Regions from separate parts of the Aeromicrobium choanae genome, predicted to be linked through region 2. Evidence: riboswitches for the same ligand, from Rfam matches in the RefSeq annotation. Region 2 holds a riboswitch; the other holds the start of a gene.
The links. Region 2 has a riboswitch for thiamine pyrophosphate ahead of B5D60_RS08955 (ECF transporter S component). Riboswitches for the same ligand answer to the same signal wherever they lie in the genome.

Region 1: linked by a shared signal. The riboswitch ahead of thiM (hydroxyethylthiazole kinase) and the one ahead of B5D60_RS08955 (ECF transporter S component) in region 2 are both predicted to bind thiamine pyrophosphate.

The regions. Positions count from the first base shown of each region.
Region 1 covers NZ_LT796768.1:2,796,100-2,803,479, reverse strand. Annotated here, with positions in the region: gene B5D60_RS13545 (FAD-dependent oxidoreductase) at 1-1,053, opposite strand, end outside; gene B5D60_RS13540 (bifunctional hydroxymethylpyrimidine kinase/phosphomethylpyrimidine kinase) at 1,233-2,726, opposite strand; gene thiE (thiamine phosphate synthase) at 2,723-3,373, opposite strand; gene thiM (hydroxyethylthiazole kinase) at 3,370-4,179, opposite strand; TPP riboswitch at 4,170-4,262, opposite strand; gene B5D60_RS13525 (alpha/beta hydrolase family protein) at 4,325-4,963, opposite strand; gene B5D60_RS13520 (siderophore-interacting protein) at 5,073-6,866, shown strand; gene B5D60_RS13515 (FecCD family ABC transporter permease) at 6,878-7,380, shown strand, end outside.
Region 2 covers NZ_LT796768.1:1,858,275-1,865,654, forward strand. Annotated here, with positions in the region: gene B5D60_RS08940 (DUF4916 domain-containing protein) at 1-40, opposite strand, end outside; gene B5D60_RS17055 (DUF6801 domain-containing protein) at 251-2,287, shown strand; partial or broken gene B5D60_RS17340 (VanZ family protein) at 2,517-2,843, shown strand; TPP riboswitch at 2,968-3,077, shown strand; gene B5D60_RS08955 (ECF transporter S component) at 3,068-3,670, shown strand; gene B5D60_RS08960 (ABC transporter ATP-binding protein) at 3,675-5,024, shown strand; gene B5D60_RS08965 (energy-coupling factor transporter transmembrane component T family protein) at 5,021-5,695, shown strand; gene B5D60_RS08970 (DUF6801 domain-containing protein) at 5,815-6,810, shown strand; gene B5D60_RS08975 (ABC transporter ATP-binding protein) at 6,871-7,380, shown strand, end outside.

The DNA of each region.
Region 1 (7,380 bases), 940 kb from region 2:
GAGGGTCACGAGGTATCGCGTGTCGGTGGGCAGCCGCTGCAGGACGGTCATGTCGTAGGTGACCGTCACTCGCCCCTCGGGGGAGCTCGGCAGCCTCAGGTTCCACGCCGCCCGAGCGCCGTCCGCGCGCGGCAGCAGCCGGTCGTCGGTGTGCAGCAGCGCCGGGTTGGGCGAGTAGGGCATCGCCGCGAGCACCTCCCGCTGAGCCGGCGTCGGCGCCGACAGCATCGTGAGCGCCTGACGGGGATGCGTCGCGATGACGACGCGATCGAATCGCTCCTCGCCCCCGTCCGCATCGCGCACGATCACGCCACCGGCGTCCTCCTCGACACCCGAGACCGCCGTCGAGAGCCGGATGTCCGGGAGCTCCTTGGCGATCCGGCGCACGTACTCGTGCGAGCCGCCCACGACGGTGCGCCACTGAGGACTGCCGAACACCGAGAGCATCCCGTGGTTCGCCAGGAACGCGAACAGGTGCCGGGCCGGGTACTGGCCGGCGATCTCGGGATCGCAGGACCACACCGCCGCCACGAGCGCACGGACGAAGCTCCGGCGCAGACGGCCGCTGAACCGGTGCTGGTCCAGGAACTCGTCGAGGGTGGGGTCACCGGCCTCCGACGGCATTGCGAGCAGTCGGCGGGCTGCTCGGTGGAAGCGCGGGATCTCGGCCAGCATCCGCCAGTGCCCGACGTCGAGCAGCCGGCGCGGCTCGGGGAACAGCCCGCGCCGTCCCTTGGCGCCCGCCCACTCGAGCCCGCTCGCCACGTCGTGCACCGACAGGGACATCTCCGACGGCTGCGTCTGCACCCCGAGCTCGTCGAACAGACGGCAGAGCACCGGATACGTGCGGCGGTTGTGGACGATGAAGCCCGTGTCGATCGCCAGCTCCTGCGTCCCGTCGTCGACGAGGTGCGTGTCCGCGTGACCGCCCAGGCGCTCGTCGGACTCGTACAGCACGACGTGTGCGCCTGTCTGGGTGGCGAACCAGGCCGCGCTCAGGCCGGAGATCCCGGACCCGATGACCGCAACCCGGCATGTCTCCGGTGCATCCATGTGAGCCATTCGGAGCCGCGGGCCCATCGGATGGGTCCGCGGACGAAAGGACACGCCGTGAGCCGGCCGCGGCGGCCACACCGTCTCCTGCGCGAGGGCGCGGGAGCGCGCTGCCTCGGGGTCGTCGCCGAACCTGCTTCAGGAGGGCGAGGGCGATCCCGCGAGGAGCTCTCGGCACTTCACGACGCAGGCACGGACGGCGCCGCGAAGAACGCCAGCTCGTGCTCGGCGGAGGCCCGGTAGGCGCGCCACATCGCCCGCCGCGTCGCCTCGTCGGCGTCGCTCGCGAGGCGCGTGGCGATCCTCGTCGCCTGCTCGGTGGCCGCCGCGAACGCGGGGTCGCCGTACGTCAGCAGCCACTCGCGGTAGGGATGCTCGTCGGTCGCGACGCGACGGAGGCGCTCCCCCAGGTCCGCGTAGATCCAGTAGCAGGGCAGCACGGCCGCGACGAGCACCCGGTAGTCGCCCCGCGCCGCCGTCGCCAGCAGGTGGTCGAGGTAGGCCGTGGTGGTCGGGCCCGGCTCCGGCGGCGTGATGCCGCCCAACCAGTCGGTGTGCAGGCTCAGCTCGGTCACGAGGGCGCCGTGGGCCCCCGCGGCCCAGAAGGCCTGCTCGTCGAGAGTCGGCGCGAGCCGGCTCGCCTCGGCGAGCACCCGGGCGTAGTCCCGCAGGTACAGCGCGTCCTGGGCGAGATACCAGCCGAACGCCTCCTCGGGCAGGGTCCCGTCCGACAGTCCGCGCACGAACTCGAGGTCGTCGATCGCGGTCCGGATGTCCGCCACGCCCTCCCACCACTCGCGCTCCACCTGCTCGGGCGCCGGACGGGTGGCGGTGCCACCGCGCGCCCACATCCCGGCGAAGTGGCTGATCGGGCCGTTGCCCCGTCCCACCTCGAGGGACGCTCCGTGGCGGATGCTCTCGGTCAGCCAGCGCTTCGCCTCGGCGGTCGCCGGCTCCCACGACCCGAGGCGGGCTCGGTGCGTGGCGACGGCCGAGGACAGCGAGCAGCCCGTCCCGTGCGTGTTGGTCGTCGCGATCCTCGCGCCGGGGAACTCCACGACCTCCCGGCCGTCGAGCCGGGCCCCGCCCACGTCGACGAGCGCGTCCGGCACGGCGTCGCCCTCGACGTGTCCGCCCTTCGCCAGGACGATGACGTCATGGGCCGCCGAGACCTCCCGTGCCTGCTCCAGCACGTCCGGCCACCGCGTCGCCGCGGCACGCCCGGCGAGGACCGCGAGCTCGGCCACGTTCGGGGTGATCAGGTCGGCCAGCGGCAGGAGGTCGCGCAGCGCCTGCTCGGCGTCGGCGTCGAGCAGCCGGTCGCCGCTCGTGGCGATCATGACCGGGTCGATCACGACGACTGGGGGACGCGTCCGGTGCAACCACGCCGCGACCGTCTCGATCACCTCGCGACCGGCGAGCATCCCGATCTTGACCGCGTCCAGAGTCACGTCGTCGCTGACCGCGTCCAGCTGCGCGGCGAGGAAGTCGGTCGGCGGCACGTGGACCGAGCGGACACCGCGCGTGTTCTGGGCCACCAGCGCCGTGACCACCGCCATGCCGTAGCCGCCCGCGGCGGCGATGCTCTTCAGGTCGGCCTGGATCCCCGCACCGCCCGTCGGATCGGTGCCCGCGATGGCGAGCACGCGCGGCACGCGGTTCCCGCCGCTCATGCCGCGCCTCCCCAGGCGGCGGCGAACTCCGTGGCGGCGCGGCGGGGATCCTCCGCCGCGCAGATGCCGGAGACGACGGCGGCTCCCGCCGCACCCGCGGCCCGCAGTGGGCCCAGGTCGGCGACGGTGATCCCGCCGATCGCGACGGCCGGAAGCTCCGTCGACCGGGCGAGCTCGGCGAAGCCCTCCACCCCCAGGGGCGGCGGCGCATCGGTCTTGGTGGCGGTCTGCCGGACCACCCCCACCCCGACGTAGTCGACGCGACCGGGATCGGCGGCCGCCGCGGACAGCTCGGCGAGGGTCGCCGCACTCACCCCGATCACCGCGTCGTCGCCGACCAGCTGCCGCACGAGCGACGGCGGCAGGTCGGACTGCCCGACGTGCACGCCCGTCACCCGGGCGCCGGCGGCGCGGGCGGCCAGGAACACGTCGACACGGTCGTTGACGATCAGCGCGACGTCGTCGGGCAGCACGTCCGACACGGCCAGGACCGTCGCGAGGAACCGCGCGGCCGGCACGTCCTTCTCGCGCACCTGCACGGTCGTCACTCCCCCGGCCACCGCCTCGGCAACGGTCTCGGCGAGGTCGCGTCCCCGCGAGGCGGCCAGCCCGGAGTCGGTCACCAGGTACACCGACAGGTCGGTCATGACAGCCGCGCCCGCGCCGCGAGGTCGGCCTCGCCGACGGAGTCCAGTGCGTCGATGAAGGCGGTGGCGAAGCTGCCGGGACCGGTGCTTCGCTCGGCCGCCAGCTCCGCGGCCACGGTGTACACGGTGACGGCGGCGACCGTGGCGGTGAACGGGTCCTCGGTCACTGCCGCGAACGCTGCCATCACCGCTCCGAGCGCACAGCCGCCACCGGTGACCCGCGTCAGAAGCACGTCGCCGTTGGCGATCCGCACGACCCGCTCCCCGTCGGTCACGGCGTCGACCGGTCCCGACACGGCGACGACGCCTCCGGTGGTGGAGGCGAGCGCGCGGGCCACCTCCACGGCGCCGTCCACGTCGTCGGTGGAGTCCACGCCGCGTCCGCCGGCACCCGCGCCGGCGACCGCGATGATCTCCGAGGCGTTGCCCCGGATCACCGTGGGGCTCAGGTCACGCAGGCGGTGGGCGAACGGGGTCCGGACCGGGAGGGATCCGACCGCCACGGGGTCGAGCACCCACGGCGTGCCGGCCCCCGCAGCCGCCGAGGCCGCCTCGAGCATGGCCTCGCGCTGCTCGCCGGCCGGCGTGCCGAGGTTGATCAGCACCCCGCCGGCGACTGTCGCGAACGGTCCGGCCTCCTCGGGCACGTCGACCATCGCGGGCGCGGCGCCCACGGAGAGCAGGGCGTTGGCGGTGAAGTTCACCACGACGCTGTTGGTGAGGCACTGCACGAGGGGCGCGTCCGCGCGCACCCGGGCCAGGGCCTCAGTGGTGGAGGTGAGCAGGTCTTCAGGCGTGCGCGACATCGCGACATCCCTTCGCTAGTGCGAACTAGATCAGGTTCGACGGGTGTGATCTCAGCCCCGGCGGGGCACCCCGTGTCTTGGCGCTCACAGGCTAGCGCCATCCCTCCGTCACCGGACCTGACGGTCCGGCGGTGGCTGTCGGCGGCTACCCCAGTGCCGCGACGAACTCCGCGGTGAAGCGATCCTGGAACGCATCGTGGTCGAGGCCCGGCGTGGGCACCTTGTTCGACGGCAGCGGCGACATGAAGTCGAAGTGGCCCACGCCCTCGTAGCGACGCAGGTCGAGCCCGGCGGGTGCCGGATGCAGCACCTCGGCCGACTCCGGGGGCGTCACGGTGTCCTCCGACCCGACGAACGCGGTGACCGGCGCGGCGACCTCGTCGAGGGTGTCGGGTCCGGCGAACCAGCCGGCCGCGGGCGCCAGCACGATGACGCGCGAGACGCGCGGCTCCGAGGGCACCTCGAACGCCTCGCCCCGGCGGTTCCGCGGCCTGGCTCCCGCGAGGCACAGCGCCGCACACCCGCCCAGGGAGTGCCCGGCCGCCACCACCGGCAGGTCCTCCCGCCCGATCTCGGCGAGCGGCGCACCCAGGGCGGACACGCGCTCGCGCACCACGTCGTCGGAGAAGATCTCCGTGAGGTGGTGGGCCGGGGCGGCCACGATGAAGCCCGCGTCGGCGGCGGCGCGCAGGAGCCGCTCGTAGCGGGACGGGTCGCCGCCCGCGCCGGGCGCGAAGAGCAGGATGCCGCGGGGATCGTCGGACGTCAGCAGGATCGGCGTCATGCCCACGACCCTAGGCCGATCCGCGAGGCGAGACACCCCAGCGCGCTGCCGCAGAAGGTGAGGCTACCCTTCGTATGTTGTTGCCTTCGACCCGCTCGGGAGTCTCCGGATGCCTCGTACGTCCCGCCCGCTGACCATCCATCCGATCGTCCTGCGCCAAGCCGAGGTGACCCGGGTGGTCGACGTCAGCCCGAACCTGCGTCGCCTCACGCTGGCCGGTCCCGACCTCGCCGAGGGCATCATGGGCGAGGGTTTCGCGCGGCCCGCGTTCTCCTCGACCGGGTTCGACGACCACGTGAAGATGGTCGTCCCGCCCGCCGACGGCGACCTCCCCCGGGCCGGCACCCAGGAGGAGCGGCGGTTCGCGTGGAATCCCGAGGTGCTCGAGTTCACCCGCGACTACACGGTCCGCGCCTGGGACCCCGCCGTCGGCACCTTCGACGTCGAGGTCGTCCGCCACGACCACGGCCTGGCCGCCGAGTGGGCCTTCCGCGCCACCCCGGGCGACGCCATCGCGTTCGCCGGCCCCAAGTCCTGCGCCGGGGTCAACCACGACGTCGACTGGCACCTGGTCGCCGGCGACGAGACCGCGCTTCCCGCGGTCGCACGCTGGCTCGAGGAGGCCCCCGAGGACGTCCGCGGCCACGCCATCGTGGAGGTGCCGAGCGAGGCCGACCGCCTCGACCTCCCCCGTCCCGCCGGCGTGACCCTCGAGTGGCTGGTCCGCGGCGAGGTCCCCGCCGGGCACAGCCGTCAGCTCGACGCCGCCGTGCGCCGGTTCACTCCCCCGTCCGGGCGCGGCTTCGCCTGGATCGCGGGAGAGGCGATGACGATCGCTCCCCTGCGGCGCTACCTGCGCAACGAGCTCGGGCTGCCGAAGGAGGACGTCGAGGTCGTCGGGTACTGGCGGCGGACCGCCTCGCCCGAGGAGACGGTCGTCCAGCCTCCCGAGCGCGACGACGCCGAGCGGCTCGTCCCGCCGACGCCGGCCTCGGAGGACACCGCCCGAGCCGTGCTCGAGCACGTCCACGAGATGACCGAGCTGGCTCCACCGATCGTCACGCGTGTCGCGGTGACCCTGGGGATCAACCCGGCCGTGGCCCGCGGGGCCGACACCGTCGCCGCGCTCGCCGACTCCACCGGGGTCGCCGCCGAGCGGCTCGCTCCCCTGCTGGACGCGATGACCGCCCTCGAGCTGCTCGAGCACGACGGGAAGGCCTACCGCAACACCGCACGGGGGGCCGTCCTCATGGAGGAGCACTCCATCGACGAGCTCGATCTCGCCGACCCGGCGAACCGCGATGCGCTCGCCCTGGTCGACCTGCTCGACGTGCTCCGCACGGGCCTGCCCTCGGCGCGCTCAGGAACTGCCACGTGGCGAGGCCGCCGTGCCGCCGATCCGGCGCTGCAGGCCGGCTACGACTCGCGGGCGGCCGACGAGCTGCAGTACGTGCTGCAGGCCCTCGCCGAGCTGGCCCCGGTGAAGGCAGCCGGCACCCTGGCGGTCTTCGGCGACGCCGCGGCGCTGGTCGCCTCCTCCGTCGCCGCCGGCCGCACCGTCCACCTCCCGGGCGAGGACGTCGCGGACTGGCCGGCCCACGACTGCGCCGTGGTGGTGGGCGCCCTCGAGGGCCGCACCGACGACGACGCCCTGCGCGTCCTGCGCTCCGCCCTGTCCTCCGGCACCACCGTCGTCCTGTCCGAGCGGGTCGCCGACGGCGCCGACGAGGACGACCACGTCGCCGAGCACGCGCTGACCAGCCTGGCGCTCAGCGGCCTGCCGATGCGGACCCGTGACGAGCTGACCGCCCTCCTGCGTCGCGCCGGCGCGAGCGAGGTCGAGCGCGAGGTGCTGGGCTGGGGCTTCGGCCAGCTGTCCCGCGTCCTCGTCGCGCAGGCCTGAGCGGAGCCCGGATGACGACGACGGTCCAGGCGCGCCCGGACGGGACCCGCCGCACGCGGATGCCGCTGGCGGTCCTCGGCCTGTCGGTGGCGCTGCTGGCCGCCGTCGCGGCGAGCCTCCTCGTCGGCACCGAGACCCTCGCGCCCGATCGCGCGCTGGCCGGCCTGCTCGGGCACGGCGACGCGGAGGCGGAGGCGCTCATGCAGTCCTACCGGCTGCCCCGCACCCTCGTCGCGATCTTCGTGGGCGCGGCCCTGGGCACCGCTGGTGCGCTCATCCAGGCGTACACCCGCAACCCGCTGGCAGACCCCGGGATCCTGGGCGTCAACGACGGCGCGGCGCTCGGGGTGACCGTGGCCGTCGCGCTCGGGGCCACCGGAGCGGTCGGCACCCTGGTGTGGCCCGCCCTCGCCGGTGCCGGCGTGGCCACCCTCGCCGTGCTCCTGCTCGCGGCGACGGGTCGCGGACCCGCCACTCCCCTACGCATGACCCTCGCGGGCGTCGCGCTGGCGGC
Region 2 (7,380 bases):
GCCAGCCGGGGTTCGGGTCAGGGGTGCGCACGGAGGGCATGGGCCCATTGTGGTCGATGGGCGGTCGTCGGCAGCGCACGTCGTTGACGAACACCGGTTGTCACTGCGAGTTACAGCACTTAGGGTGAGGTGGATCACACCGCAGTTCGGCACGCGTCAGATCGTTCGCGCGCCACAACGAGGGGAATGACCTGTGCGCTTCACTTTTCGACCGTCTCGACGCGCGACCGCCGCTGTCGCCGCTCTGGGAGTGGCTGCCGCGGGAGTCGTCGGTGCCGGCTTCCTCAGTCCGGCCGCCGCCGACCAGACGCTGGAGAAGGACTTCCCCTTCAAGTGCGAGGTCATCGCCGGCGGTCTGAACCTCGGCATCCAGGACATCGGCGTCAAGGCCACGACCGTGGTCCCGGACTCGGTGACGCCGGGCGAGACCATCCCCTCCACCGGCGTCAGCATCACGCTCACCATGCCGGAGCTCCTGCGCCAGTCCACGGCCCTGCTGCTCGGCGGGCGTGAGGCCGCCGGCGCGTCCACCGACTCCGCGGTGACCCTCACCTCGGGCGGCCAGACGATGACCGTCGCGATCCCCGAGCTGGGTTCGGCCCGCACGCCGATCCCGCAGGTGGCGAACGAGCCGTGGCTCATCCCGGCCACCGGCACCGTCCCGCCCATCACGGTCCCGGACTACGCCACCGACACGGTGGTCGTGGGCATGCCCCAGACCTTCAACATCACCGCCACCATCTACAAGGCCGACAACTCCACGATCCCGTCGACGCTGTCGTGCACCGGTCCGGCGGACCTGGCCCTGGGCTCGATCGCCGTGACGGAGCCGACGACCGAGCCGACCACGGAGCCCACGTCCGAGCCGACGACCGAGCCGACGACCGAGCCGACCGCGGAGCCGACGACCGAGCCGACGACCGAGCCGACGACCGAGCCGACGACGGAGCCGACGACCGAGCCGACGACCGAGCCGACGACGGAGCCGACGACCGAGCCGACGACCGAGCCCACGTCCGAGCCGACCACGGAGCCGACCACGGAGCCGACCTCGGAGCCGACGACCGAGCCGACGACGGAGCCCACGTCCGAGCCGACCACGGAGCCGACAACCGAGCCGACCACGGAGCCCACGACCGAGCCGACCGCGGAGCCGACCACGGAGCCGACGACCGAGCCGACGACCGAGCCGACCGACCCGCCGCCGGGCGAGGACGTGGACCTGTCGAAGAGCTTTGACTACACCTGTGACGTGACCGCGGGAGGGCTCAACCTGGGCTCCCACGTGATCGGCGTGCTCGCCGAGACCACGATCCCGTCCCGGGTCCAGGTGGGAGACGTCATCTCCGAGCGTGGGGTGAGCATCACGCTCACCATGCCCGAGCTGCTGCGCCAGTCGACCGCGATGCTGCTGCAGGGCCGCGAGGCGGAGGGCGGCTCGACCGACTCGTCGATCACCCTGACGACGGGTGGACAGACGCAGACGGTCTCGATCGCCGACCTGAAGGCGGCGCGCACGCCCATCCCCCAGGTGGTGGACCAGCCGTGGCTGATTCCCGCGACCGGCACGGTGCCGCAGATCACCGTGCCCGAGTACGCCGACGTGTCGGTGAAGCTGGGCATGCCGCAGGCCTTCACGATCGACGCGACGATCCACAAGGCGGACAGCTCGACGGTTCCGTCGCACCTGACGTGCGCGGGTCCGAGCGATCTGAGCCTCGGGTCGATCCCCGTCGGCGACGCACCGGTCGAGGAGCCCACCACGGCACCGACGACCGAGCCGACGACGACGCCCACGACGCAGCCCACGACGCAGCCGACCGGCGAGCCGACGACCGCGCCCACCACCAACCCGGGTGAGGACCCCACCGGCGACGAGGTCGAGCTGCTCAGCTCAGACGCGCTGTCGCCCGGTGACACGATCACGTTCGCCTTCGGGCCGGAATGGATCGGCAAGGAGCTGGCCTTCGAGCTGCACTCCGATCCGATCGCGATGGGCACGCGGGTCGTGAGCACCTCGGGCGAGGCCTCGGTGCGCATCCCGACGAACGCGCCGCTGGGCTCGCACACGGTGAAGGTGCTCAGCCGCGGTGTCGTCATCGCCGAGGTCCCGGTGGAGATCGTCGCCGCCGACGCGAGCGGCGACACGACCGACGACGACTGGGTCAGCGACGACTACCTGGCCGCCACCGGTGGCCCGGGGCTCGGTGTCGCAGTCCTCGGCGGGGCGCTGGTCGTGGTTGGTGCAGCGGTGATGCTGCAACGTCGCCGCACGCGTCGCGACTGAGTGCCGCCGGGGGAGCGGAGGTGGGTCTCTGCGGACCCGCCTCCGCCCTTGGCGTGCCCGGGGTTGAGAGGATCCTCCGGTGCCGCCCGACGAGATCCCGACGCTCCCCGTGCTGGTCCCGGCGACGATCGCCGCGATCGCCGCATCGCTCGGGTGGCTGCACCGTCGTGATCGCCTCACGGGGCTGCGTGCCGCGGTCGGCGTGGTCGGATGCGTCTACGGCGCCGCCGTGCTGGCGCACGTGCTCCTGCCGTTTCCCGTCGCCACGGGCGAGCCGCGGCCGTGGCGCGTCCTGGTCCACCTCACGCCGTTCGTCGACGTCGTGGACGACCCGGCCGGGATGCTCCTGAACATCCTGCTCTTCGTGCCCCTCGGAATGCTCCTCCCGTTCGTGACCCGAGTCCGGACCGTGCGTCGGGCGGCGGTCGTGGGCCTGCTGGTCAGCCTGGCCATCGAGGCGGTGCAGCTCGCCGGAGTGCTCGTGGTGGGCACGGGCCGGATCGCCGATGTCGACGACCTCGTCGGCAACACCTTGGGCACCGCGATCGGCTGGACCGCCTGCGTGGTGCTGATGCAGGTCCCGATGCTGGCCCGGCTCGTCGCTCGGGCCTCTTGGGCGGAGGACGGCATCGCCTCGGGACCGCCCCGGTGCCGGTCCCGGCACGGGAGGCTAGGCTGGCGGTACACGACAGGGGAGCGCCATGCAGAGGGCGCTGAGAGTGCGGAACAGCCGCAGACCCTTGAACCTGCTCCGGTTAGCACCGGCGAAGGGAGTCAGCTATGAATTCTGCTGTCACATCCACGTCCACCTCCATCTTCAGGTATCGCACGATCGACCTCGTGACGATCGCGATGCTCGGCGTCGCGTTCGGCGTCGTCTTCTGGGGGTGGGGGAAGTTCTACGACGTCGTCGACCTCGGTGCCGCCGTGGGCTTCAAGCCCGCGGCCGCCCTGCTCGGCGGCATGTGGCTCATCGCCGGCGTCGTCGGTGGCCTGATCGTCCGCAAGCCCGGTGCTGCGTTCGCCACCGAGTTCATCGCCGCGCTGACGTCGATGCTCGTCCTGGGCGGCACCTCCTGGGGCAGCACGGTGCTGCTCTCCGGCGTCGTGCAGGGCCTCGGTGCGGAGCTGGTCTTCGCGCTGTTCCTCTACCGCCGGTTCGACCTCCTGACAGCCACGCTCGGCGGTGCCGTCTCGGGTCTGCTCGAGGCCTTCTACGAGTGGAAGTACTACTTCCCTGACTGGGACCTGCAGTGGCGCCTCGTCCACCTGGGCTTCCTGGTGACGTCGGGCGTCGTCATCGCGGGCTTCGGCGGCTGGCTGCTCGTGCGGTCGCTGGCGAAGGCAGGTGCGCTCGACTCGTTCGGCTCCGGGAGGCCGTGAACGCGTGACGATCGCGTTCCGCGACTTCTCGTGGACACCGCTCCACGGGAGTCGCCGCACGCTCGACGGGCTCGACCTGCGGGTCGAGCGCGGCGAGCGGGTCCTCCTCGTCGGGCCGAGTGGCAGCGGCAAGTCGACGGCACTGCACGCCGTCGCCGGTGCCCTCGGCTCGACGCTGGTGGGCGAGGCCTCCGGTTCGGTCGAGGTCGACGGACGCATCGGCATGGTCACGCAGAACCCCTCGTCCTCGATCGTCGCCGACCGGGTCGGCCGCGACGTCGCGTTCGGACCCGAGAACCTCGGGCTCCCGCGCCACGAGATCTGGCGGCGGGTCGACGCGGCGCTCGAGGCCGTCGGCCTTCCCTACGAGCGTGACCGGTTCACCAGCGCCCTCTCGGGCGGCGAGCGACACCGCCTCGCCCTCGCCGGAGCACTCGCGACGGACCCCGACCTGCTGCTGCTGGACGAGCCCACGTCGATGCTGGACCCGGCGCTGGTGGAGGTCGTGCGCGACGCCGTCCTGGCGGTCGTCGGCGACCGCTCGCTCGTCGTGGTGGAGCACCGGTTCGAGCCGTGGCTCGAGCACGTCGACCGGGTCGTCGTGCTCGACCGCGGGCGCCTCGTCTTCGACGGGACCGTCGGACGCTTCCTGACCGCCTCGGTGCCCGACGCCCTGTGGATGCCGGGTCGCCCGGCGCCCGCCCCGGTGGAGCTCCCAGCGAGTCTCCTCGCGCCGGCGCAGACGGTCCGCGTCCGCGCGAGCGACCTCGTCGTCGACCAGGTCACGCGCGGCCTGAGGGGCTCTGAGCGCACCCGAGCGGTCTCCCACCTGAGCCTGGAGCTGGAGCCCGGCACGTTGACCGCCCTGCTCGGCCCGAGCGGGGCCGGCAAGTCCACCGCACTGCTGGCGCTGGGCGGGCTCATCGCTCCCGTGTCCGGTGCCGTGGAGGCGCCGTCCAGCCTGGGCTGGTGCCCCCAGGACCCCGAGCTGGGGTTCGTCGCGACCTCCGTCCGCGGGGAGCTGGAGGCCACGCCGCACGCCCTCGGGCGCACCGTGGACGTCGAGGCGCTGCTCGAGGCGGTGGGCCTGCCGGGTCGGGGTGACGACCATCCCTACCGGCTGTCGGGTGGCGAGCAGCGCCGGCTGGCGCTCGCGGCGTCGGTGGCCCACCGGCCCGGCCTGCTGCTGGCCGACGAGCCCACGGTGGGACAGGACCGCGACGCGTGGGCGCTCGTCGCCGGCTGGCTGTCGTCGGCCGCGCGTCACGGCGTCACGGTCGCGGTCGCCACCCACGACGCGGACCTGCCACGCGACCGCGAGGTCCTGCTGCAGGCCGGGGAGGTCGTGGGATGACCGGACTCCTCACGCGCCTCAACCCGCTGGTGCTCATCGGTATCGGGGTGGCGGCCGCGCTCGGCTCGCCGGCGATCCGCACGCTGCCCGTCGCGCTGCTGGCGGTGGCCCTGTGGGTCGTCGCGGCGGTGCTCACCGTGCCGTCGTGGCGGTACCCCGCGTTCTGCCTCCTGCTCGTGCTGATCCCGATGGCGAGCGTCGCCTGGTCCACGTGGCTGCTCGGCGGTCACGAACTCGAGGTCGCCGTGGTCGCCGGCCTCCGCACGTTCGTGCTGGCGTGGCCCGGAGCCGTGGCGGTCGGCTACGTCGACGTGGCGCGGTTGGGCGACTACCTGGCCCAGAGTCTGAAGGTCCCGGGCCGGTTCGCGGCGGCGCTGTCGGCCGCTCTCCAGCGTGTGGCGGGTTCGTGGCGCACGTGGCACGACCTCGAACGCACGCGGCGGGCACGCGGTCTGAAGGTGCGGCCGTGGTCGATGGCGTTCGCGCTGCTCGTCCACACGATCCGCGACGCGACGCGCACCTCGATCGCGATGGACGCCCGCGGCTTCGCGACGGCCCAGCGGCGCACGTGGGCCGAGCCAGCCGACTGGATCCGGGCCGACGTGGCGGTGCTCTTCGGAGCCGTGGTCCTGGCCCTCGTCCCGGCCGCGATCAGCCTCATGAGTCACTAGCGCACCCGGCCACAGGAGTGGCTTGCGTCACAGTGCAACTTCAGGTTACAGTCGCTGACATTGTCCGGGGAGACGGGCTGGAAATGTCACGGACAGTGGTCCTGGAGCGAGGAGATTCGATGCGTCAGAGCGCAGCAGCAACACGACGAGGACTGCGCCTCGCGGCCGCCACGGCCCTGGTCGTCGCGGGTGTCACCCACCTCGCTCCGACCGCCGTCGCCGCGCCCGCCGGCATCGAGCGGGTGGGCTACGAGTGCCAGGCCACCAACCCGATCATCAACTCCACGCTCGAGGGTCACTACCAGTTCTACGTGACCGCCCAGACCGACCTGCCCGAGCGGGTTGAGGCGGGCGCCTCCGTGCCGGCCACCGACACCACGCTGAGCCTCACGCTCGCGCGGGACCTCGTCGATCATCTCTACACGAAGATGCAGGTCCGTCGGGTCAGGGGCACGTCCCGGTCCGACGTCGTGCTCCAGGCGGTCGCTCCGGGCGGTGAGGTCCTCGAGACCCGCAACGAGAAGGTCAGCGGCCTGCAAGCCGACTGGGTGCCGATCGCGACGGGCGCCGAGATCACGATTCCCGCCAGCGGAACGGTCGCGGCCGTCGACGTGCCCGACGCGGCCGCCGGCAACGGGCTGATCTACGTCCAGATGCCCAAGACGTTCTACCTCGACTCGGTCATGGACCCGCCGGTGCTCGGCTCGGTCTCCGACGCCGAGCTCGAGTGCGTGCGCCAGTCCGACGATGCGGCGGCCCGGGTCATCGGCACGATCGCCATCGGCGACGGCTGCTCGGAGACGGAGTGCCCGCTCCCGGCTGCAACCGGCGGCGGGGGCAACGGGGGTGGCGACGGCGGAACCGGAGCCGGAGACGGCACCGACCCCGAGGTCATCGACCCGGTCGACGCCGACGACCCGAGCGACGTCGACAGCGAGTACGCCTTCGACGATGACGGCGACGGCACCGACGACGGCACCGTCGCCGCAGCCTCTGCCGAGACCACCGAGCTGCCGGCCACGGGCTCCTCCTTCGGACCTGCACTCGCGGTGCTGTTGGCCGCACTCGTGGCACTGCGTCTCGGTCTGGCCGTGAGGTTGCGGCGCCACCACTGACCGGACCAGTTCCTCCAGGTACCCGCTCCGCGGGTTCCGTCCCCCTGTGAAGGAGCCCTGATGGGTGTCGAAGTTCGCGTCGAAGGGCTGACCAAGGCCTTCGGCAGCCAGACGATCTGGCGCGACGTCTCGCTGACGCTGCCTGCGGGCCAGATCAGCGTCATGCTCGGCCCCTCGGGCACCGGCAAGTCGGTGTTCCTCAAGGCGCTGATCGGTCTGATCAAGCCCGACGCGGGCCACATCTTCATCGAGGGCACCGACATCGCCACCTGCAGCGAGCGCGACCTCTACGAGATCCGCAAGCTCTTCGGCGTGCTCTTCCAGGACGGTGCGATGTTCGGATCGATGACGCTGTTCGACAACGTCGCCTTCCCCCTGCGCGAGCACACCCGCAAGAACGAGTCCGAGATCCGCGACATCGTCATGGAGAAGATGACGATGGTCGGCCTGGTCGGCGCCGAGATGAAACTGCCGGGCGAGATCTCCGGCGGCATGCGCAAGCGCGCGGGCCTCGCCCGTGCGCTGGTGCTCGAGCCCGAGATCATCTTGTTCGACGAGCCGGACTCGGGC